3 regions of the Caulobacter sp. DWR2-3-1b2 genome follow, and region 2 is predicted to be linked to each of the others. Evidence: predicted binding sites of a transcription regulator. Region 2 holds the regulator's gene; each other region holds the start of a gene.
What was found. Region 2 encodes LexA, which represses DNA repair genes until DNA is damaged. Its sites were predicted from a motif close to ATGTTCNCNANNTGTTCT; they were not measured.
Positions count from the first base shown of each region.

Region 1: a site for LexA is predicted at 3,417-3,434, ahead of ACP694_RS16925 (DUF72 domain-containing protein). Genes of this name have one in related genera too.
Region 3: a site for LexA is predicted at 2,776-2,793, ahead of recA (recombinase RecA). Genes of this name have one in related genera too.

Region 1 is NZ_JAFCUC010000007.1:24,595-32,151, forward strand. It holds gene ACP694_RS16905 (flavin-containing monooxygenase) at 1-114, opposite strand, end outside; gene ACP694_RS16910 (hypothetical protein) at 191-511, opposite strand; gene ACP694_RS16915 (LysR family transcriptional regulator) at 572-1,465, opposite strand; gene ACP694_RS16920 (NAD-dependent epimerase/dehydratase family protein) at 1,559-2,563, shown strand; gene ACP694_RS16925 (DUF72 domain-containing protein) at 2,662-3,414, opposite strand; gene ACP694_RS16930 (L-serine ammonia-lyase) at 3,603-5,006, opposite strand; gene ACP694_RS16935 (M28 family metallopeptidase) at 5,094-6,782, opposite strand; gene ACP694_RS16940 (threonine ammonia-lyase) at 6,867-7,557, opposite strand, start outside.
Region 2 is NZ_JAFCUC010000003.1:8,347-15,903, reverse strand. It holds gene gltA (citrate synthase) at 1-296, opposite strand, end outside; gene gltX (glutamate--tRNA ligase) at 364-1,803, opposite strand; gene ACP694_RS09350 (ComEC/Rec2 family competence protein) at 1,838-4,015, shown strand; gene ACP694_RS09345 (glutathione S-transferase family protein) at 4,025-4,672, shown strand; gene ACP694_RS09340 (GFA family protein) at 4,722-5,120, shown strand; gene lexA (transcriptional repressor LexA) at 5,247-5,954, opposite strand; gene ACP694_RS09330 (methyltransferase family protein) at 6,098-6,691, shown strand; gene ACP694_RS09325 (serine hydrolase domain-containing protein) at 6,698-7,557, opposite strand, start outside.
Region 3 is NZ_JAFCUC010000006.1:83,983-91,539, reverse strand. It holds gene ACP694_RS15985 (DUF885 domain-containing protein) at 1-977, shown strand, start outside; gene ACP694_RS15980 (EAL domain-containing protein) at 981-2,585, opposite strand; gene recA (recombinase RecA) at 2,896-3,966, shown strand; gene alaS (alanine--tRNA ligase) at 4,565-7,219, shown strand; gene ACP694_RS15965 (DUF1003 domain-containing protein) at 7,320-7,557, opposite strand, start outside.

The sequences.
Region 1 (7,557 bases), on a different contig from region 2:
ACAGTCATAGGGGACGCCGGCGTCTTTCAGCCGCTTGGCGGTGGTGAAACCGCTACAGCCCGCGCCGATGATGCAGGCCTTTGGCAGCCCCTTCTGAGGCAATGCTGGGCTCATGGCCCCCTCCCTGACTTATCGTTGTTCAGGAGAGCGTAACAGCGTTAGCCGGACCGTCAAATTGCCGTTGGGTTACTCAGCCGCCCGGGCGCGTGTAGGTGGCCGTACAGCGGCTCTTGCACTGGGCCCACTGGCCGCCGCAGCCGGGATCGTCGCCGGTCGCGCCGCAGAAATAATAGGCCTTGGCGCAGGCGGCCCGGCATTGGCCGGGATCGCGGCCCTGGCGGTTGGCGGCGAACGGCAGCAGCACGGGCAGGACGGGATTGGCCGTCTGGGTCGGTGTCGGTTGCGACGTCACGGCCCGCGGGACCACCGTGGTCGGCTTGGCCCGCACCTGGGCGCCGGCCGGCGTGGCCAGGGCGGCGATCATCAGCAGGCAGGCGAGGGCGCGGCGCATGAAGCCGTGTGTAGCGCGGACAGCTTTAGGTTTGATTAACCACGTTGCAGGCGTGAAGGGCTAAGGCTGCGACGTCGCCAGAAAGTCCGTCAGCCCGTCGGCCAGATGATCGAACATCGTCCGCATCCGCAGGGTGCCGCGCAGGTCCTCGTGCATCACGAGCCAGATGCCGAGCGAAAAGCGGATCAGGCCGGGGCAGACGGGGATCAGGTCGGGCTCCCGCCGCGCGATCCCGTGCTGGACGAAGCCCACGCCGAAGCCGGCGCGCACGGCGGCGAGCTGCGCCAGATCGCTGTCTGCCCGGAACGCGAAGCCGTTGCGACTCAGGGGCAACCGCTGGGCAAGGTCCCTCAGAAAGGGGTTGCCGCGATCGAAGCCGACCAGAGGGTGGTCCTGAAGCTGTTCCAGGGTGGTCGGCGCGCCTTCGGCCTCGACATAGCGGCGATGGGCGTAGAGGCCCAGATAGGTGTCGGCCAGGCGGCGGGCGACCAAGGCCTCCTGGGTGGGGCGGACCATGCGCACGGCGATGTCGGCCGCGCCGCGCAGCATGTCCTGTTGTTGATTGTCGAGGGCCAGCTCGATGATCACGCCGGGGTGCAACGGGCGATAGGCGGCCAGGATCCGGGGCAGCACCTCGGCGCCGATGATCTCGCTGGCGGTGATGCGAACGACGCCACGCGCGGTGTCACCCGCTCCCGAAGCGGCGCGGGCCATGGCGCTGGCGGCCCCGGCCATGGCCTGGGCGTGCGGGGCCAGCTCAAGGGCGGCGTCGGTGGGCTTGAGGCCCTGCGGCGAGCGGGTGAACAGGGCCAGGCCCAAGGCGCGCTCAAGTTCAGCGACTTGTCGGCCCAGGGTCGGCTGGGTCAGACCCAAGGTTCGAGCGGCGGCCGACAGGCTGCCCTCGGTCAGCACGGCCAGGAAGGCGCGATAGAGACTCCAATCGGGATCGTTCATGCATTCTTGCATAGCAGATCAACAAGGTTCGCCAATTCCTGTTTATCTGATTGAGGCGCAGTTTGGGGTCATCAGATTTCACGGGAGACCAACATGACCTCGACTTCACAACCCATCGCCCTGGTGATCGGCGCGGCCGGCGGCATCGGCGGCGAAGCGGCCAGCGCCCTGGTTCGCCACGGCTGGACCGTCCGCGGCCTCACCCGTCGCGACCAGCCCGCCAAGGCCGGTATCGCCTGGATCGCAGGCGACGCCATGGTCGCCGCCGACGTGGCCCGCGCGGCCCAGGGCGTTTCGCTGATCGTCCACGCCGCCAACCCGCCCGGCTACAAGGACTGGGACAAGCTGGTCCTGCCGATGCTCGACAACACCATCGCCGCGGCCAAGGCCAACGGCGCGCGGATCCTGCTGCCGGGCACGGTCTATAATTTCGGCCTCGACGCCTTCCCGCTGATCGACGAGACCGCGCCGCAGGCGCCCGCCACGCGCAAGGGCAAGATCCGGGTCGAGATGGAGCGGCGGCTGAAGGCGGCGTCGGCGGATGGCGCGCCGGTGCTGATCGTCCGGGCCGGTGACTTCTTCGGCCCGCACGCCGGCAACAACTATTTCGGCCAGGCGGTGGTCAAGCCGGGCGCGCCGCCGACCTCGGTGGCCGAGCCGTCGGCCAAGGGCGTCAGCCACGCCTGGGCCTATCTGCCGGACCTGGCCGAAACCATGGCGCGCGTGCTGGATCGCGCCGACCGGTTGGGGTCGTTCGAGGTGTTTCACTTCAGCGGCCACCAGTTGGCCTGGGGTGAGATGGGGGCGTCGATCCGTCGGGTGTTGGGCCAGCCCAAGCTGCCGATCAAGGCCTTCCCCTGGTGGATGATCGTGGCCCTCTCGCCCGTGGTGCCGGTCTTCAGCGAGATGGCCGAGATGCGCTACCTGTGGCGCGAGCCCATGGCGCTTATCGACGGCAAGCTGCGGGCGTTTCTGGGCGAGGTCCCGCACACGCCGCTCGACGTCGCGATGGCGGTGAGTCTGAGGGGGCTGGGGTGTCTGGAGAGCCATCCCGTCGCGGGAGCGCCCGAGGCCGGCCGTGCCGCGACGCAAAGCTGAGGCTTACGGCGCCACGGATTGTCAAAGGCATTGCCACGATCGGGGACATGCATCTGTGCATGTCCCCAGCCGCTTAAAGGGCTTCCGAGGCGCAGCCTCTATTTCAGCTTCTCGATCAGCGCCATGGCGGCGGCCGGATTGCGCACCTTCGCCCCGGCGATGAAGTAGGCGTAGACGTCGCCGCGCTTGGCCCAGGCCTGGGCTCGCTTGGCGATGGCGTCCAGATCGTCCGAGGTCATGCCGGTGGGCTCGCTCTCGCGGCTCGACATCAGGCGGGCATAGGTGAAGTCGGCGGTCGGCTGGTCGATGCAGGGCCAAGTCGGCTCCTCGTCGTCCTCGGCATAGACGATGGCCGCGCCGTACTGGGCGGCCAGGTCGTAGAATTCCTGGGTGGCGAAGGTGGGGCTGCGGACCTCCAGGGCGTGGCGCGCCGGCCGGCCGCCGATTTCCTTGGGCAGCAGCTTCAGGAAGCCTTCGAAATCGACCGGGTCGAACTTCTTGGTGGCCATGAACTGCCAGTTGATGGCGCCCAGCTTGGCGCCCAGCGCCTCCAGCCCCTGGCTGAGGAATTTCTCCAGCGAGTCGTTGTTCTCCGACAGCACCTTGCGGTTGGTGCAGTAGCGGCTGGCCTTGACCGAGAACACGAAGTCGTCGGGCGTCTCGGCATGCCACTTCTGCCAGCTGTTGGGCTTGAAGGTGGAATAGTAGGTGCCGTTGATCTCGATGCTGGTGACGTGGCGGCTAGCGTATTTCAGCTCGTCCTTCTGCTTCAGATCATCGGGATAGAAGGGGCCGCCCCGCCAGGGCTCGTAGGTCCAGCCGCCGATGCCGGCGCGAATGGTTCCGGGCATGAGTGTTCTCTTCCTGTTCTGGCGGCACGTTAGGTTAAGGGTTTGAGTTTGAGCAAGAGGAAACCGGATCACTGGCCCCCACCTGACGGCTTCGCCGTCTGTCAGCGGCGAGGGGGCGGAGCCCTGCGCTTAAGCTCTTCCCCCTCTGGGGGAAGACGATCGCGAAGCGATCCGTAGGAGGCAGGTGATCAACATTCCACCCGGTTGACCGACAACCCCACCGCCAGACCCCCCAACGAGGTCTCCTTGTAAATCTCGCTCATGTCCTCGCCGGTGCGCTTCATCGTGGCGATCACCTTGTCGAGCGACACCGAGTGCTGACCATCGCCCAGCAGCGCCAGCCGCGCGGCGTCGATGGCCTTGATGGCGCCCATGGCGTTGCGCTCGATGCAGGGGATCTGGACCAGGCCGCCGATCGGATCGCAGGTCAGGCCGAGGTTGTGCTCCATGCCGATCTCGGCGGCGTTTTCGATCTGCGCGTTGGTGCCGCCGAGCGCCGCGCACAGCCCGCCGGCCGCCATCGAGCAGGCCACGCCGACTTCGCCCTGGCAGCCGACCTCGGCCCCGCTGATCGAGGCGTTGCGCTTGTAGAGCGCGCCGATCGCCGCCGCCGTCAGCAGGAACACCCGCACCTGCTGCGGCGTGCCCTGGTGGAAGCGGTGGTAGAAGCGCAGCACCGCCGGGATCAGGCCGGCCGCGCCATTGGTCGGGGCGGTGACCACCCGGCCGCCGGCCGCGTTCTCCTCGTTGACCGCCATGGCCCACAGGTTGACATAGTCCATCGCCGCCAATGGATCACTGAATTGGGGGTCGCTGATCTGGCGCTCCATGCGGCCCTGGATGGTCTGATGGATCTGGAGGGCTCGCCGCTTGACGTTGAGCCCTCCGGGCAGGACGCCGCTCTCGCGCATGCCGCGGTCGATACAGGCCTCCATGGCCTCGAAGATGCGGTCGAGCCCAGCGGCCAGCGCGTCCTCGTCCATCCGGACAAGCTCGTTGGCGCCCATCACCCCGGCGATGCTCAGGCCGGCGTCGGCGGCGCGTTGCAACAGGTCGGCGCCGCTCTCGAACGGGAAGGGGACTTCTGGCCCTTCCTCTGGCGGGGTGTTGCGGCCCATCTCGCTCTCGTCGCGCACGAAGCCGCCGCCGATCGAGAAATAGGTGCGCTCCGCCAGCGTGACGCCAGCGGCGTCGAAGGCTGTGAAGGCCAGCCCGTTGGGGTGCTGCGGCAGGCGTTCGTGGCCGGCCCAGACGATGTCGCGTTCGGCGTCGAAGCCGATGCCGACCTCGCCGCCCAACATGATCCACTGGTTGGCGGCGGCCTCGACCAGCGCCGCCTCGCCGGCGTCGGGGTCGAGTTGGGCGGGCACGAAGCCCATCAGGCCCAAGACCACCGCCCGGTCGGTGGCGTGGCCGCGACCGGTGAGGGCCAGGGAGGCGTAGAGGCGGATTTTGACCCGCGCCGTTGTCGCCAGTTGGCCGGCGTCACGCAGACGGCCGACAAACAGGCCGGCGGCCGTCATCGGCCCCATGGTGTGGCTGCTCGACGGGCCGACGCCGAGCTTGAATAGGTCGAAGACGGAGGCTGTCATGGTGTGGTTTCACAAAACGCGTTTGCGTCCGCGAATTACGATCGGGGACATAGGCATGTCCCCGTCCGCGTCCCGAACGGCAGAAGTCTACTTCCGATCCGCCTTGGTCGTGTCCCGCAGCGCCTTGAACTCCGAGCCCGCCTGCCATTCCGGCCAGACCCTCGAATTAGCCAAGTCCGCGCCCACTTCATAGAACAGTCCTATGTCCTGGGCCTGGCCGGTCAGGTCCCAGTCGGCTCGCCATTCGTCGGCGGGCTGGTGGTAGCGGTTGGTGGTGTAGTCTTCCTCGCCCTTCTGGCCGGCTTCCTTGCCGCCCACGACCAGATCCTCGCCCGAGCCAACCGAGATGGCCGGCACGCCGCGCTTGGCGAACGGGAAGTGGTCCGAGCGATAGAAATGGCCGGCCTGGGGCGAAGGGTCGGGCGTGAAATAGCGGCCATGGGCCTTGGCCTTGGCGACCAGCAGGTCCTGCAAATCCACCTTGCCGTCGCCCGAGGTGGTGATGTCCTTGGCCGGGCCGGTGGCCGACAGGGCGTCGATGTTCAGGTCACCCACGGTCTTGGACAGCGGATAGAGCGGGTTGGCGGCGTAATATTCCGAACCCAGCAGGCCGCGCTCCTCGGCGGTGACGGCCAGGAACAGGATCGAGCGCTGCGGGGCCGGCTGGCTCTTGAAGGCGCGGGCGGTTTCCAGGATGGCGGCGACGCCATCGGCGTTGTCGATCGCGCCATTATAGATCTTGTCGCCGCGCGCGTCGGGCGCGCCAACGCCCAGATGGTCCCAGTGGGCGCTGTAGATCACCGTCTCGTCGGGACGGACGGAGCCCTTGATGCGGCCGGCGATGTTCTTCGACACGATCACCGAGTGATCGACGGCGTAGGCGGCCGAGAAGGTCGCGCCTTTCAGCTCGACCGGCTTGAAGTCGCGGCTCTGGGCTTGCTTTTTCAGGGCCTCGAAGTCGAGATGGGCGGCCTTGAACAGCTCGACCGCCGCGTCACGCTGGATCCAGGCCTCCAGGTTGGGGTGGCTCTTGGCCGGCTCATTGCGCACAATGTCGAACATCGTCGCGCCGTTGGAGTTCTTGACCGTCGCCCAGCCATAGGCGGCCGGGGCGGTTTCGTGGACCACCAGCACGCCGGCCGCGCCCTGGCGGGCAGCCTCCTCGTACTTGTAGGTCCAGCGGCCGTAATAGGTCATGGCCTTGCCGCCGAAGTCACCCCCGTCCTTGGTGTTTGGGCCGGTCTCGAAGTCGGGGTCGTTGATCAGCACCACCAGGACCTTGCCCTTCAGGTCCAGGCCCTTGAAGTCGTCCCAGTGACGCTCTGGCGCCTTGACGCCATAGCCAACGAAGACCAGCGGAGCGTCCTTGATGGCGACGCTGTCGACATTGGTCATGGCCGCGCGGATGGCGATCTGCTCGTTCCGGGCCAGGGGCACGGTCTTGCCGCCGATCGTGAAGTGGGCGTCGACAGGGCCCTTGATGTCGAACTTGCCCAGCGGCACGTCCTGGGTCCAGGCGCGGGTCCCGTCCTTCTGCGGATCGCCGGCCGGCTCCAGGCCGATGGCCTTCATCTGCTCGACGATATAGCCGACCGCCTTGGTCTCGCCGGCCGTGGCGGGGCCCCGGCCCTCGAACGCGTCGGACGACAGGACCTTGATGTGGGCCGACAGCTTTGCGGGGTCAATCTTGGGCGTATCGGCCGCCCCTTGCGCAAAACAAGGATGCGCCAGCATGGGAGCTACGATCAGGGCGGTCGCGAGCAGCAGGCGTTTCATCGGGCCTCTCTTTTGGAGTAGATCTTTATCGTTGGGGCGGACCCTAGCTGGCTTCTCCTCACCCGCAAAGCGGGGGAGAAAAAGTCAGATCTCTCCCGCCAACACCCGCGCGAACAGCGCCGGATCGACGTTTCCGCCCGAACAGACGATGGCCGCCGTCTGGTCCTTCAGGTCGATCTTCCCCGTCAGCGCCGCGGCGAGCGCCACACAGCCGCCCGGTTCGACCACCAGTTTTAGCACCGAGAAGGCGTAGCGCATGGCCTCGGCCACCTCGGCGTCGGTGACGGCGACGATACCCGACAGATTCTGGCGATTGATCGGCCAGGTCAGCTCGCCGGGGATCAGAGTTTGCAGCGCGTCGCAGATCGAGCGGGCGCCCGTTTCGATGGTCTCGCGCCGCCCGGAGGCCAGGGAGCGGCGGGTCTCGTCGAAGCCGACCGGCTCGGCGCCCCAGACCTCTGTCTCCGGCGACAGCGCCTTGACCGCCGTGGAAAGGCCGGCGACCAGCCCGCCGCCGCCGACGGGCGAGAGCACCCGGTCCAGCTCGAGCCCGAGCGCGCGAGCCTGTTCGACGATCTCCAGCCCCACCGTGCCCTGGCCGGCGATGATGTACGGGTCGTCATAGGACGGCACGACCACGCAGCCGCGCTCGGCGGCGATCTCTGCGGCGATGGCGACGCGGTCCTCGGTGAAACGGTCGTAGAAACGGATCTCGGCCCCGAAGCCGCTCGTGCCCTCGACCTTCACGCTGGGCGAGTCGGACGGCATGACGATC
Region 2 (7,557 bases):
TCGTCGGCCGTCGGCAGCTCACCATTCAGCAGCAGGTGGCAGACCTCCAGGAACGAGGACTCCTCGGCCAGCTGGCCGATCGGATAGCCGCGGTGCAGCAAAATGCCGGCGTCGCCGTCGATATAGGTGATCTTGCTTTCGCAAGAGGCGGTCGAGGTGAAGCCCGGATCGAAGGTGAAATGGTCGCTGTCGCCATAGAACTTCCGCACGTCAACGACGTCGGGGCCCGTGCTGCCCTTGAGAATTGGCAGGTCGTAGCTCTTGTCGCCAATCGTCAGCGTGGCTTTGTCGGTCATGCGGGAGACCCCTTGAAGAGTGGAACGGGCAGTCCAATTTTCGATTTCGCGAGTGCGATATAGCGCCTCATGCGCGCGACGCCAGGGCGTCGTCAAGTCGCCCCAGAGACTCGTCGCGACCGAGCGCGGCCATGATCTTGTGCAGGTCGGGCGCTTGCGACCCGCCGGTGAGGATTCCGCGCAGTGACGGACCAAACTTGCCAAAGCCGACGGCCTCGGATTCCGCGAAGGATTTCAACAGCGTTTCCAGCTCCGCTACCCCCCAGACCGGGGCTGCGTCCAGCTGAGCGCGCAGCCGGGTCAGCCGTTCCACGGTCTCGTCGGTCAGCTGCTTAAGGGTCTTTTCCTCGAGCGCCAGCGGACGCACCTTCAGGGCGAAGGCGCAGTGCTCGGCCAACTCCAGGATGGTCTTGGCGCCGGACTTGACGTGCGGGACCACGGCGTGGAGCCGCGCGGCGGCGTCGGCCGGCAGGGCCGCGCCCTGGGTCTGCAGCGCCTTCAGGGTCAGATCGGCCAGGCGGCCGTCCTCGGCCACATGCAGGTGCTGGCTGTTGATGAAGTTCAGCTTGGCCCAGTCCAGGCGGGCGGGGGCCTTGACCACGTCCTTGACGTCGAACCAGCTGATCGCCTCCTCGTCGCTGAACACCTCGTCGTCGCCATGGCCCCAGCCCAGGCGGGCCAGGTAGTTGCGCAGGCCCTCGGGCAGGTAGCCCATGTCCTGGAACTCGCCCACGGCCTGGGCGCCGTGACGCTTGGACAGCTTTGCGCCGTCGGGGCCGTGGATCAGCGGGATGTGGCCGAAGGCCGGCAGGGTCCAGCCCAGCGCCTGATAGATCAGGGTCTGGCGGGCGGCGTTGTTCAGGTGGTCGTCGCCGCGGATCACGTGGGTGACCCCCATGTCGTGGTCGTCGACCACCACGGCCAGGTTGTAGGTCGGGGCGCCGTCCGCGCGCAGCAACACAAGGTCGTCGAGTTCGGCGTTGTTGAAGGTCACCGGCCCCTTGACCAGGTCATCGACCATGGTCGTGCCGTCCAGCGGGCCCTTGAAGCGAATGACGTGGGGCGCGGTCGGATCATTGGGCTCCGGGGCGTCGCGCCAGGGCGAGCGCAGGGCGGGGCCGCCGGCCCGAGCCAGTTCGCGCGCAAGGGCCAGGTCTTCCACGCTCATCCAGCAGCGATAGGCGCGGCCGGCGTCCAGAAGTTGCTGTACGGCCTCGCGGTGGCGGTCGGCCTGCTTGTGCTGGAAGACGACCTCCTCGTCAGAGGTCAGGCCCAGCCAGTCGAGGCCTTCGAAGATCGCGGCGACGGCGGCTTCGGTCGAACGCTCCCGATCGGTGTCCTCAACGCGAATAAGGAACTTCCCACCCGTATGGCGTGCATATAACCAGTTGAACAGCGCCGTGCGCGCGCCGCCGATGTGCAGGAAGCCGGTCGGCGACGGGGCGAAGCGGGTGACGACGGCGCCATCCTTCTTGGGGGCGGTCGTCGGAACGGGGGAATTGGTCATCGGAACCGGGGCTGACTTAGTGGAGGCCACGGACGTGGCGAGGACCGCGACGCCGGGCAAGACCGGCGGCGGCTGGGCGGCGCGTCTTAGCACGCGGATTCGCGCCCGTCCTAGTGCGGCGGCGTTCGGCGCGTCGCTGTGGCGCGAGATCGACGCCAATCGCGAGCGCTGGATGCTGTGGTCGCCGGTGGCCTTCGGCCTGGGAGCGGCGGGCTATCTTGAGCTGAAGGTCGAGCCATCCTGGACGCTGCTGGGCGGGCTGGCCTTGGGACTAGCGGCCGTGGTCTGGCTTGCCGCGCGACGCTGGCCGGGCCGGGCCGTTTCGGTGCTGCTGGTGCTCGCGACCTTCCTGACGGCCGGCGCCTTGGCCGGCAAGGTGCGTTCCGTGCTGGTCGCCGCGCCGATCATGAGCGGCGATCGGACGGTAGTTACCATCGACGGCTTCGTGGTGGACGTCGTCAGCCCCGGCGCCGGCGGGCCACGCCTGTTGATCGCGCCGGCCTCGATCAGCCGGCTTGCGCCGGAAGACACGCCCAAGCGGATCCGCGTCACCGTGGACGCGGAGCACATTCCCGCGCCGGGTCAAGCCATCCGGCTCCGGGCCATGTTGGGACCGCCGCCGCCGCCAGCCTCGCCCGGCGCCTATGACTTCGCCCGAGACGCCTGGTTCCGCGGCGTGGGCGGGGTCGGCTTCCTGATAGGCGAGACCCGCCCCGCCGAGATGGACCCGCCGCCGGCTCGCCTGCGCCTTGCCATGGCGGTCAACGCCTATCGCTGGCGGCTGGCCAGCCGCATCGTCGCGCGGATGGGGCCGGAGACGGGCGGGATCGCCGCGGCCATGGTCACCGGCCACGAGGCCTGGATCACCCAGGACCAGACCGACGCCATGCGGGCCTCGGGCCTTGCCCACATCCTGTCGATCTCGGGCCTGCACATGGCAATAGTCGGCGGGTTCCTGTTTGGGCTGGTGCGGCTGGTCATCGCCGCCTGGCCGTGGATGGCCCTGCGGGTCCCCGGCAAGAAGGTGGCGGCCGTGGCCGGGCTGACGGCGATCTTCATTTATCTGGTGATTTCCGGCGCGCCGCCGCCGGCGCTGCGCGCGGCGATCACCGCCACCGTGGCCTTCGCCGCCATCCTGTTCGATCGCCAGGCCATCACCCTGCACGGCCTGGCCATTGCGGCCTTGGCCATCCTGCTGGTCCAACCCGAGTCGGCCGGCGCGCCGGGCTTTCAGATGTCGTTCGCCGCCACCGCCGCCCTGGTCGCCCTGGCCGAGGCTTGGCCCAGGCCTGTGCGCGAGATCTCGGTCCCCTGGCCGATCCGGCTCTTCCAGGGCGCGATGAACTGGCTGGCGGTGAGCATCGGGGCCAGTCTTGTGGCTGGCCTGGCGACAGGGCCGTTCGCCATGCAGCATTTCAACCGGGTGGCGGTCTGGGGCCTGCCGGCCAACCTGGCGGTCGCGCCGCTGTCGTCCTTCGTGATCATGCCGTTCCTGGCGATCGGGGCGGTGCTCGAAGTGTTTGGCCTGGGAGGACCGTTCCTGGCCGTGGCCGGCTGGGGCATCGACGCGATGCTGTGGATCGCCCATGGCTTCGCCAGCGCCGGCGGGGCTCAACGGGTGGTGGCCAGCGGCCCGCCCTTCACCCTGGCCCTGGCCTTTGTCGGCCTGATGTTACTGTGCCTGTGGCGCGGACGCCTGCGCTGGTTGGGCGGGCCCCTGGCCCTGGCGGTGGCGCTATGGCCCCGGCCGCCGGCGCCCGACGTCTGGATCGCGCCAGACGGAACCACGGCGGCGGTGCGCGACGGCGGCCGGGCCGTCCTGCTGCGCCCCGACGCCCGGCGGTTCGGGGCGGAGCTCTGGAGCCGCCGGCGGGGGTTGGCCGTGCCCACCGACACCGCGCGGAGTCCGTCCTATGCCTGCGATCGGCGGTCCTGCGCGCCCACCAAGACTTCGCCGGTGCCGCTGGCCCTGTCCTGGAGCAAGGCCGCTCCGGACGCCGACGTTCTCGCGGCGATGTGCGCGGACGCCGAGATCGTCGTGCTGCGCGGCTACGCTCCGATTACGCCGCCGGCCTGCCGGGACCGCATCGTGCTCGACGCGACCGATTTCGCCGTCGGCGGCGCGGCCGAGCTCTATCGCCGCGACGGTGGGTGGTGGATCGTCTGGGCCCAGCCGCTGCGGGGCGTGCGGCCGTGGACGAACACGCCATAGGGGGACGCCATGCTCAAGGTCTGGGGAAGACGCAATTCGTTGAACGTCCAGAAGGTGCTCTGGCTTATCGCCGAGCTTGACCTGCCGCATCAGCACCTTCCGGCGGGTGGTGACTTCGGCGGCCTGGACAGCCCGGACTTTCGGGAGATGAACCCGCATGGTCACGTGCCTGTCCTCGAGGACGGCGGTGTCGCGGTGTGGGAGTCGCACGCCATCCTTCGATACCTGGCTGCCACCTACGGCGAAGGGCGGTTTTGGCCAACCGACGCGGCGACGCGGGCGCCGGTCGATGGTTGGATGGACTGGTCGCAGACCGCGCTGCAGCCGGCTTTCCTGAGCGGAGTGTTCTGGGGCTTTTACAGAACGCCCGAGGTTTTGCGAGATGGGCCAGCCATCGCCCAGGCGGTGGAACGCACCCATCGCTGCCTGGGTCAGGTCGAGGCGCGACTCGAAGGTCGGGCCTTCATGATGGGCGAGGCGCTGTCCTTGGCCGACATCCCCATTGGCGCCTGTCTCTATCGCTATTTCGAGTTGGAGATCGACCGGCCGCCGCAGCCCCGTTTGCAGGCCTGGTACGACCGGCTACGGGCGCGGCCGGCCTATCGGGAGCATGTCATTATCCCGTTCGCGGAACTCAAAGGGCGTTTGGCGTTCTGAATCGCGAGGCGAGGCGAGGCGAGGCACGGGCCTGGAGACGGAGACGACTATGGAACGACAGGGCGGCTGCGCCTGCGGGGCGGTCCGATACGGCGCGGAGGGCGGGCCGCTGCGGGTCGGCATGTGCCACTGCCTGACCTGTCGCAAGCGCCACGGCGCGCCTTGCAACGCCTTCGCGGTCTTTCGGTCGGACAAGGTGCGGGTCGAGGGCGAAACCTTCGCCTGGGCGACTTCCGAGCGCGGCCGCTCGCACGGCTGCGCGGTTTGCGGCTCGCCGGTCTTCTGGCGTGAGGGCGAGGACGAGATCGAGCTTCACCTGGGCGGCTTCGACGACACCGGTCAGTTCATCCCGCAATACGAGGTCTGGGTGAAGCGCCGCGAGCCGTGGATGATGCCGCTAAACGTGCCGCAATATGCGGAAAACCGGCCGGCCGGGCTGGCGACCTAGGGACCTCGGACCGCAGCAGAGTCTGCGTGGTCTTTCGCGGATGCAAATGAGGACAGGCCAATGCGCCTGCCCCCAGCCGTGATGCAAACCCTGCTCATCCTGGCGTTCACCGGGATGGGCGAAAATCTAATGATACCGCCGGATCAGTCCCACCAGCTTGCCTTGGACCTCGACCTGGTCAGGACCGAAGATGCGGGTCTCGTACTTGGGATTGGCGGCTTCCAAGGCGATCGAGCCGCCCTTCTTGCGCAGGCGCTTGAGGGTTGCTTCCTCGCCGACCAGGGCGACGACAATCTCGCCGCTGTTGGCGGTGTCGCCCTTGCGGATGATGACATAGTCGCCGTCGAGGATGCCGGCATCAATCATCGAATCGCCCTGGACCTCGAGCACATAGTGCTCGCCGCCGCCGAGCATGGATTCGGGCACAGGCAGGCGCTCGCGTTCATGCTGGATGGCGTCGATGGGCGTGCCGGCGGCGATGCGGCCGAGGATCGGCAGTTCGCGGGTGTTGTCGGCGGCGATCTGGACGGGCGCGGCCACGGCCGGCGCCTGCCCGCCGCCTTCCAGCACTTGCGGCTTGAAGGCGCCGCGACCCTTGGGCGGGGCGGCCGTCGTGGCCTGTTGCGGCAGCTTGATCACCTCCAGCGCGCGGGCGCGGTGCGCCAGGCGGCGGATGAAGCCGCGCTCTTCCAGCGCCGTGATCAACCGGTGGATGCCTGACTTGGACGCCAGGTCGAGCGCCTCCTTCATTTCGTCGAAGGAGGGAGAGACACCGCTCTCTTTGATCCGCTCGTGGATGAACATCAGCAGCTCGTGCTGCTTGCGCGTGAGCATGTCGGCCTCGCAAGTCGTCGCGGAACAAACCGCAAACCTCTCAAATGTTCTCTAGGTGTTCTTCGTTAATGTCAAGTTGACGCGGCGATCGATGTTCGGTGTAGCTGAACGCCGTAATCTTTGCCGAGGGGAGCCTTCGCGACATGGACCACGCCTGGCTTCTGACCACGGGTTGGCCGCGCGCCTTCTGGACCAGCTACGGCGCCTTCTGCCTGTTTGAGCTGTGGGTCTGGTGGCGCGACCGGCGCACGGCCAGCGGCCAGGACGCCGACCGGGGCAGCCTGCAGGCCGTGGTCCTGATTATCGCGGCGGGGATCTTCGTCGCCTTTTATGCCGCCAACGCCTCTGAATTTGCTCGCATAATCCAGTGGAGGAGCGAGGCGCGGCTCCTGGCGCTGGTCCTGATCTGGACGGGCCTGGCCCTGCGCCTGTGGGCCATACTGACCCTCGGGGCCTTCTTCCGCCGCACCGTGCATCTGCACGACGGTCACCGGATGATCACGGGCGGCCCCTACCGGATCGTCCGCAACCCGGCCTATCTGGGCAGCCTGCTGAGCCTGGTCGGCGTTGGCCTTGGCCTGGGCAGTGGACTGTCGGTCCTGGCGCTGTTGCTGGCCGGCCTGATCGCCTTCGGGTGGCGCATACGGGTGGAGGACGCGGCGATGACGGCCCGATTCGGCGATGAGCATGTGGCCTATCGCCGGCGCAAGGCGGCGCTGATTCCCTATCTCTGGTAGCAACGCTCAGGGTGCGACAATCGCGCCATCGCCTTTTAGCTGAAGCCAATCCTCAAACGGCAGGCGATAGGCCTTGTCGAAGACCTCGGCCTGGAGCTTGAAGGGTAGGCTGCCCTCGCTGTTCCAGAGCATCACCACGCCGGTCTTCGTGGCGGGATCGAACATCATGGTCGAGCGATAGCCGGTCACCGCCCCGCTGTGGCCGATCAGGCGGCGGCCCTTGTAGGTGAAGCTGCGCATGCCCAGGCCGTAACCGGGGCGTTCCAGCGCCCGGCCCATGGCCGATCGTCCATAGGGCCGGCCGGTATTGACGCGCGGTCGCTGGATGTCCGCCAACACCGGGGCCGGCAGGACGGCGGGCGCCTGACCCATCTGCGCCTGCATCCAGCGCGCCAGATCCACGATGTTGGAATTGACGCCCGCTGCGGCGGGGATGCGGTAATAGGCCTCGACCAACGGCACGCTGCGGCCGCCACGCGAAGGCCGCGCCCAATGCTTGGCGGTCCGCAAACCGTCGATGCCGATGGTCGCGCCGGTCATGCCCAGAGGCAGGAACAGCTTCTGGCGAGCCTCCTCGGCATAGGGGCGATGGGTGGCGGTCTCGACGACCTCGCGGATCGTGTCATAGGCGATGTTCTGGTAGCTGTGGCACGTGCCGGGCGGGCAGAGCAGGGGCACGGCCTCCAGGCTTGCCCGGATCTGGCGCGGGTCTCGCCCGCCTTCGAGCCAGCCGTCATAGGCGTTGCGGGGTAGGCCAGTGCGCTGGGACAGCAATTGCTCGACCGTCAGCGCGTTCTGGGCGTCGCCCGGCAGGCGCAGGCTCGTATCGAACTTTCCCAGGGGATCGGTGAGCGCGATCACCCCGT
Region 3 (7,557 bases), on a different contig from region 2:
CCGTGTCGCTGAAGAACTACACGACCTCGAGCATCACACCGGACGAGATTCACCAGCTGGGTCTGGACCTGGTCAAGTCGCTGTCGGCGCAGATCGACGTGCTGTTCAAGAGCCGGGGGATCACCAAGGGCACAGCGGGCGAGAAGATGCGCGCCCTGGCCACCGATCCCGCCCAGATCTACGCCAATACCGACGCGGCCAAGGAACAGCTGATCGCCGACCTCAACGCCAAGGCCAAGTGGATCGACAAGCAGCTGCCGGCCTATTTCGGTGAACTGCCCAAGGCCCCGCTGGAGATCCGCCGCGTGCCCAAGGCCATCGAGGCCGGCGCGCCGGGCGGCTACTACAATTCGCCGTCGCTGGATGGCAAGCGTCCGGGCATCTACTGGATCAATCTGCGCGACACCGCCGAGCAGCCGAAGTATCTGCTCACCACCCTGACCGTCCACGAGGGCGTCCCGGGTCACCACCTGCAGCTGTCGATCTCGAACGAGGCCAAGGGCCTTCCGCTGATCCGCAAGACCATCGGCAATTCCGGCTACACCGAGGGCTGGGCGCTCTATACAGAGCAGCTGGCCGTCGAGATGGGCATCTATAAGGACGACGCCTTCGGCCATATCGGCATGCTGCACGACGCCCTGTTCCGGGCCGTGCGCCTGGTGGTCGACAGTGGCATGCACCACAAGAGGTGGAGCCGCGAACAGGCGGTCAAGTACATGGCCGAGACCATGGGTGACGAGGAGAGCGGCACGATCACCGAGATCGAGCGCTATGTGGTCTGGCCGGGCCAGGCCTGCAGCTACATGATCGGCAAGATCACCTGGCTGAGGGCCCGCGAACGGGCTCGCAAGGCGCTAGGCAAGCGGTTCGACATCCGCCAGTTCCACGACGCGGGCCTGCTGGCCGGCATGACGCCGCTGGTCGTGCTGGACCGCGTGGTGGACGACTACGTAGCCAAGACCAAGGCCGGTAAATAGGGGTTAGCCCCAGCCTTCCGAAATCCCGGCCCGCCGTGCTGCCGGGGTGACGGAGGCCACCTTCAACGCCGGCTGCGGCTTGTCGGCCGGCTTGCCGAACAGCCAGCCCTGGGCGAAATCGACCCCGGCCTTGCGGACGACCTCCTCGACCTCGACGGTCTCGACCATCTCGGCGACGGTGCGGATATTCAGGTCGCGGCACATCTGGACCAGGTGGCGCACCATGGCCCCGTCGCGGCCGCTGCCGGCCAGTTCGCGCACATAGCGGCCGTCGATCTTGACGATGTCCAGGCTCAGTTCCTGCAGATAGGCGAAGGACGAGGCTCCAGCCCCGAAATCGTCCAGGCACACCAGTGAGCCGAGGCCTCGGAGGGCCTGGATATGCTGGTTGGCGCGGGGCAGATCGTCGATGGCGCTGGATTCGGTGATCTCGAAGATCAGGCGACCCTTGGCCTTGTCATGCTTGGCCAGCAGGCGGCCGATGTGATCGACGAAGCCCTCGTTGACGATCGTCCGACCCGAGACATTGACCGCCAGCTTGATGGCGCCCGTTCGGTCGCCGGCCAGACGCTGGACGGCCATCTCGGCGATCGCGTGGTCCAGCTCCTCGATCAGGTCGAGCTCCTCGGCCATGCGGATCAACTGGAACGGGCTGCCGCCGTCCTCGAAGCGCACCAAGGCCTCGTGGTGATGGGCGATCCCCGTCGCCAGGTTGACCACCGGCTGGTAGGCCAAGGTGAACCGCCGCTGGCTGACCGCCACGCCCAGGGCGCCGGCCTTGGCCAGGGTGCGCTTGACCGAGCGGTTCATGGCTTCCGACAGGCTGATCGGGGGGGAGTCCTTCAGCCCCTCGCGAAGGAAATCGTCCAAGGCGTAGCGCAGGGCCTTCAGCCCGCGGGCCGGGGCGACGCCGGCGTCCAGCGGCACGACATGGGCGGTGGCCGTCAGCGTCGTGGACTTGGTCAGGCGTTGGGCCATGTCATCGGGATGGTCGGACTTGGTCCGCACCAGGGCGAAGCGTTCGGACGACAGCCGCGTGGCCATGCCGCCGGCGTGCGACTCGGCCCGCACCGCGCCGGCCAGCTTGACGTCCAGGGCGTGGGCCTCGCGAGGCGACAGCTGGTCGCGGACGACGTCCAGGCCCGAGAAGTCGACCATCGCGAGTTCAAGCTCGAGCCCGGTGACCCGGGCGGCCTCGAACAGGCCCCGGGCGATATCCTCGAAGCTTTCGCGGCTGCGCAGGCCGATCTCGTCGACCTGGCCCGAAGGGGCGGGGGCGGGGGTGACCGAAACCGAAATCCGGCCGCCATTGTCGGGCAGGGCGCGCATGGTCAGATTGACGTGACGCGGCGGCTCGCCGGCCATGCGCAGTGTGACGGGTCCGCGCCGGAAGCCATCGCTCATCACATTGAGCACGGCTTCGACCAGCGGGCGGTCGGCGGCGGTGAAGAGATCCCGGAACACCCGGCCCATCACCGAACGCTCGTCCAGGCCCATGATCCGCTGGGCCGCCCCGAGCGCCAGGATCACCTGGCCATTCTCGACTTCCATCAGCAGGTCGGCGCTGGCGAAGGCCAGGCCCAGTAGACGGCGCGGATCGATCGACAAAACGGTGCTCCCCCCGGGAAGAGAGCACCATGAGCGCCTGCCTGTTAAGGAGCGGTTGAGGCGCGGACGAAAGCTCGACCGCAGGGCGCGAGAAAATGTCGCAGGGCGGCGATTTGCGTCGCGACCTATGTGACCGCTTCTGACGCATATAGCCGATAGACCGTCCTCATCGCTCCCGCGCCACGAAAAAAGAACATCTTGTGAACACGGAACAAAGCATGTACTCGTTAATCATTCCACAGGCGAAGGGCGCGCCGAGCGCGAACCTCCGATCTGCCGGTCGGAATCATGGAATAAGGGCGGATCTCCAATGAGCAATCAGGCGGCTTTGAAACTCGTGGGCAAAGAAGACGGCGACAAACAGCGCGCTCTTGAAGCGGCGCTGGCGCAGATCGACCGGGCGTTCGGCAAGGGCTCGGTGATGAAGCTGGGCGAAAAGGGCAAGATGGAGATCGAGTCGGTGTCCACCGGCTCGCTGGGCCTCGACATCGCTCTGGGCATCGGCGGCCTGCCCAAGGGGCGGGTGATCGAGATTTACGGTCCGGAAAGCTCGGGCAAGACCACTCTGGCCCTGCACGTGGTGGCCGAGGTCCAGAAGGCCGGCGGCACCGCCGCCTTCGTCGACGCCGAGCACGCGCTCGATCCGGGCTACGCCTTCAAGCTGGGGGTCAATCTCGACAACCTGCTGGTCTCGCAGCCCGACAACGGCGAGCAGGCCCTGGAGATCACCGACACCCTGGTGCGCTCCGGCGCCGTAGACGTGGTGGTCATCGACTCGGTCGCGGCCCTGACCCCCAAGGCAGAAATCGAAGGCGAGATGGGCGACAGCCTGCCGGGCCTGCAGGCCCGCCTGATGAGCCAGGCGCTGCGCAAGCTGACCGGCTCGATCAACAAGACCAACACCATCGTCATCTTCATCAACCAGATCCGTCACAAGATCGGGGTGATGTACGGCAGCCCGGAAACCACCACGGGCGGCAACGCTCTGAAGTTCTACGCCTCGGTCCGCCTGGACATCCGTCGTACCGGCTCGGTGAAGAACCGTGACGAGATCGTCGGCAACAACGTCCGGGTCAAGGTGGTCAAGAACAAGGTGGCGCCGCCGTTCCGCGAGGTCGAGTTTGACATCATGTATGGCGAAGGCATTTCCAAGCTGGGCGAGATCATCGACCTGGGCGTCAAGGCCGGGGTGATCGACAAGGCCGGCTCCTGGTTCTCCTATAACAGTCAGCGCATCGGTCAGGGCCGCGACAATGTCCGCGAGTTCCTCAAGGTTAACAAGGATCTGGCCAACGAGATCGAGGCCGCCGTCCGCAAGTCGTCGCAGAAGATCGAGGAAGAGCTTCTGGTCGGCGGCCCGGAGGAGGGCGACGAAGCTTAGGTCCAGGCCCAGCGCCTGACCTGACACAGGTTTCGCGGCCGCCGTTTCCATAGCGTGCGACCCCGCCTTATAGCCGCCGTGGAATACCGCCTCGGCAGGCCGCGATCCCCGGACGCCTGGACCCCATGCCAGGCGTCCGATTTCGTTTCTCCGACAATCCTCTCACGCAGGGGGAGGTGGCCCGCAGGGCCGGAGGGGGTCTACCGCGCTATCTGCCAATTCCCTTCAAGGGGAGGAGCCGCCCGCTTCGGGGGACGGAGGGGTCTGCTCAGTTGGCCGGTAGGTCTCGCTTCCTAAGAGGAGGTGGCCCGAAGAGCCCCGGCGGCTCCGCCGCCTCGACCACCCAAGTCCTCTCCCCCCCGTGGGGGAGGCGGTCGCGAAGCGACCGGTGTGGGAGTGTGGGGTCGACTGAGTCGGGTGGTGACCTGCGCCGCTCACACCCCCTCCGTCGGCTTTGCCGACACTTCCCCTACGGGGGAGGATCTCAAGCCCCGGCCTGCACCCCAACGACCAACGTGGTTTCCACTCCGCTTGAAACCGCGCTATGCAGCCCCGACCTCCGGTTCGACCGGATCCAGTACGAACACCCGAGACGCCGATGACCAGCCGACCCAACCTGAACGAGATCCGCAGCACCTTTCTGAACTATTTCGGCGCGGCCGATCATGCGATCACGCCCTCGGCGCCGCTGGTGCCGCAGAACGATCCGACGCTGCTGTTCGTCAATGCCGGCATGGTGCCGTTCAAGAACGCCTTCACCGGCGCCGAGGCCCCGCCCTATCCGCGCGCCACCTCGTCGCAGAAGTGCGTCCGGGCCGGCGGCAAGCACAATGATCTCGACAATGTCGGCTACACCGCCCGCCACCACACCTTCTTCGAGATGCTCGGCAATTTCTCGTTCGGCGACTATTTCAAGGAACAGGCGATCACCCACGCCTGGACCTTGCTGACCCGCGAGTTTGGCCTGCCCAAGGACAAGCTGCTGGTCACCGTCTACCACACCGACGACGAGGCCGCCGATCTCTGGAAGAAGATCGCGGGTCTGGATGACAGCCGCATCATCCGCATCGCCACCAACGACAATTTCTGGTCGATGGGCGATACCGGCCCCTGCGGCCCGTGCTCGGAAATCTTCTTCGACCACGGCGACCACATCCCCGGCGGCCCCCCCGGCAGCCCCGATGAGGACGGTGACCGGTTCATCGAAATCTGGAACCTGGTCTTCATGCAGTTCGAGCAGATGGCCGGCGGCGATCGCCTGTCGCTGCCCAAGCCCTCGATCGACACCGGCATGGGCCTGGAGCGCATCGCCGCCATCCTGCAGGGCGTGCACGACAATTACGACATCGACCTGTTCAGGGCCCTGATCGGCGCCAGCGTCGAGCTGACCGGGGTGAAGGCGCAAGGCGACCAGGCCCCGTCGCACCGGGTGATCGCTGACCATCTGCGCTCGTCCTCGTTCCTGCTGGCCGACGGCGTCACCCCCTCGAACGAAGGCCGCGGCTATGTGCTGCGCCGGATCATGCGCCGGGCCATGCGCCACGCCTATCTGCTGGGCGCGGGCGAGCCCTTGATGCACCGCCTGGCGCCGACCCTGGTGGCGCAGATGGGCCAGGCCTATCCCGAACTGCGCCGCGCTGAGGCCTCTATCGTCGACACCCTGCGCCAGGAAGAGGAGCGTTTCCGCGTCACCCTGGGCCGCGGCATGGGCCTGCTCGACGACGCCACCGCGGGCCTGACGGCCGGCGGCGTGCTGGACGGCGAGACCGCCTTCAAGCTCTACGACACCTACGGCTTCCCGCTCGACCTGACCCAGGACGCCGTGCGCGCCAAGGGCATCACCGTCGACACCGACGGCTTTGACGTGGCCATGGACCGCCAGCGCACGATGGCCCGCGCCAACTGGGCGGGCTCCGGCCAGACCGGGGCCGCCGCCGCCTGGTTCGGCGTCAAGGAACGCGCCGGCCCGACCCAGTTCACCGGCTATGACCACACCGAGACCACGGGCGTTGTGAAGGCGATCCTGATCGACGGCGCGGAAACCGACGCCGCCACGGCGGGCACGACCGTCGAGGTCCTGCTCGACCGCACCGGCTTCTACGCCGAGAGCGGCGGCCAGGCCGGCGACACCGGCGTGATCGAGGCGAACGGCGTCGAGAGCCGGGTGCTCGACACCCAGAAACAGGCCGGCGAGCTGTATGTGCACCGCGTCGAACTGGCCGGCCCGCTAAAGGTCGGCGATCAGGTCGTCGCTTCGGCGGACGCCGGCAAACGCGCCACCACCCGCGCCAACCACTCGGCCGCCCACCTGGTGCATGCCGCCCTGCACCATGTTCTGGGCCCGCACGTGGCTCAAAAGGGCCAAATGGTCGATGGCGACCGCATGCGCTTCGACTTCAGCCACGGCGGCCCGCTGACCGCCGACGAGATCGAGCGCATCGAGGCCGAGGTCAATGAGGTGATCCGCCAGAACGCGCCCGCCGAGACCAAGGAAATGGCGCCCCAGGAGGCCATCGAGGCCGGCGCCATCGCGCTGTTTGGCGAGAAATACGGCGACAGCGTCCGCGTCCTGACCCTGGGCAAGTCGCTGACCGAGGACGGCAAGGCCTATTCGGTCGAGCTGTGCGGCGGCACCCACGTGGCCCGCACCGGCGACATCGCCCTGTTCAAGATCGTCTCCGAGCAGGGGGTCGCGGCCGGCGTCCGGCGCATCGAGGCCCTGACCGGCGAGGCGGCCCGCCGCTTTCTGCTTGACCAGGCTGGCGTCGCCAAGGCCTTGGCCGACCAGTTCAAGGCTCCGGTCGCCGAGGTCGCCGCCCGGGTCGACGCCCTGATCGCCGACCGCAAGCGCCTGGAGCGCGAATTGGCCGACGCCAAGAAGCAGCTCGCCCTGGGCGGTGGTTCGGGCCCGGCTTCGGGTCCAGAGGACGTCGCGGGGACGGCCCTGATCGCTCGTGTCCTGGACGGCGTGGGCGGCAAGGAACTGCGCGGCGTGGCCGAGGAGTTCAAGAAACAGCTGACGTCCGGCGTCGTGGCCCTGGTGGGCACGAGTGATGGCAAGGCCGCCGTGACGGTCGCCGTCACCGCCAACCTAACGAGCCGGTTCAGCGCCGCCGAGCTTGCCAAGGCGGCCGTTCTGGCCATGGGCGGCCAAGGCGCGGGCGGCAAGGCCGACTTCGCCCAAGGCGGCGCGCCCGACGCGACCAAGGCCCAGGCGGGCCTGGACGCCATCAAGGCGGCGCTGGCAGGCTAGAGCATTTTTCGAGCGAAGAGGTTGCGGTTCGCGTGAAGAAAAATGCGTCAAAACAAGAGATTAGAGCTCACGGCCTGACGCAGTCAGGTCGGGAAATGCTCTAGGGCCTTTGGCGACGTTCCCATGAGGTCGCTCCGGCGCTGTCAGGACTGCCCAGGCCGCTGCCGCCGGCCTGCTCTTCGATGGAGGCGGCGACGACTTGGGGATCGGCGGGCTTGGCCATGTCTTCGGACTCGGTGTCCACCCGGTCGGCGATGTTGGGCGCGTCGCGCCTCAGTTCCTCAAGGAGCTGAATGATCTTGGCGCTTTTCTTGTCGGCCAGCAGCGCCAGCTGCAGG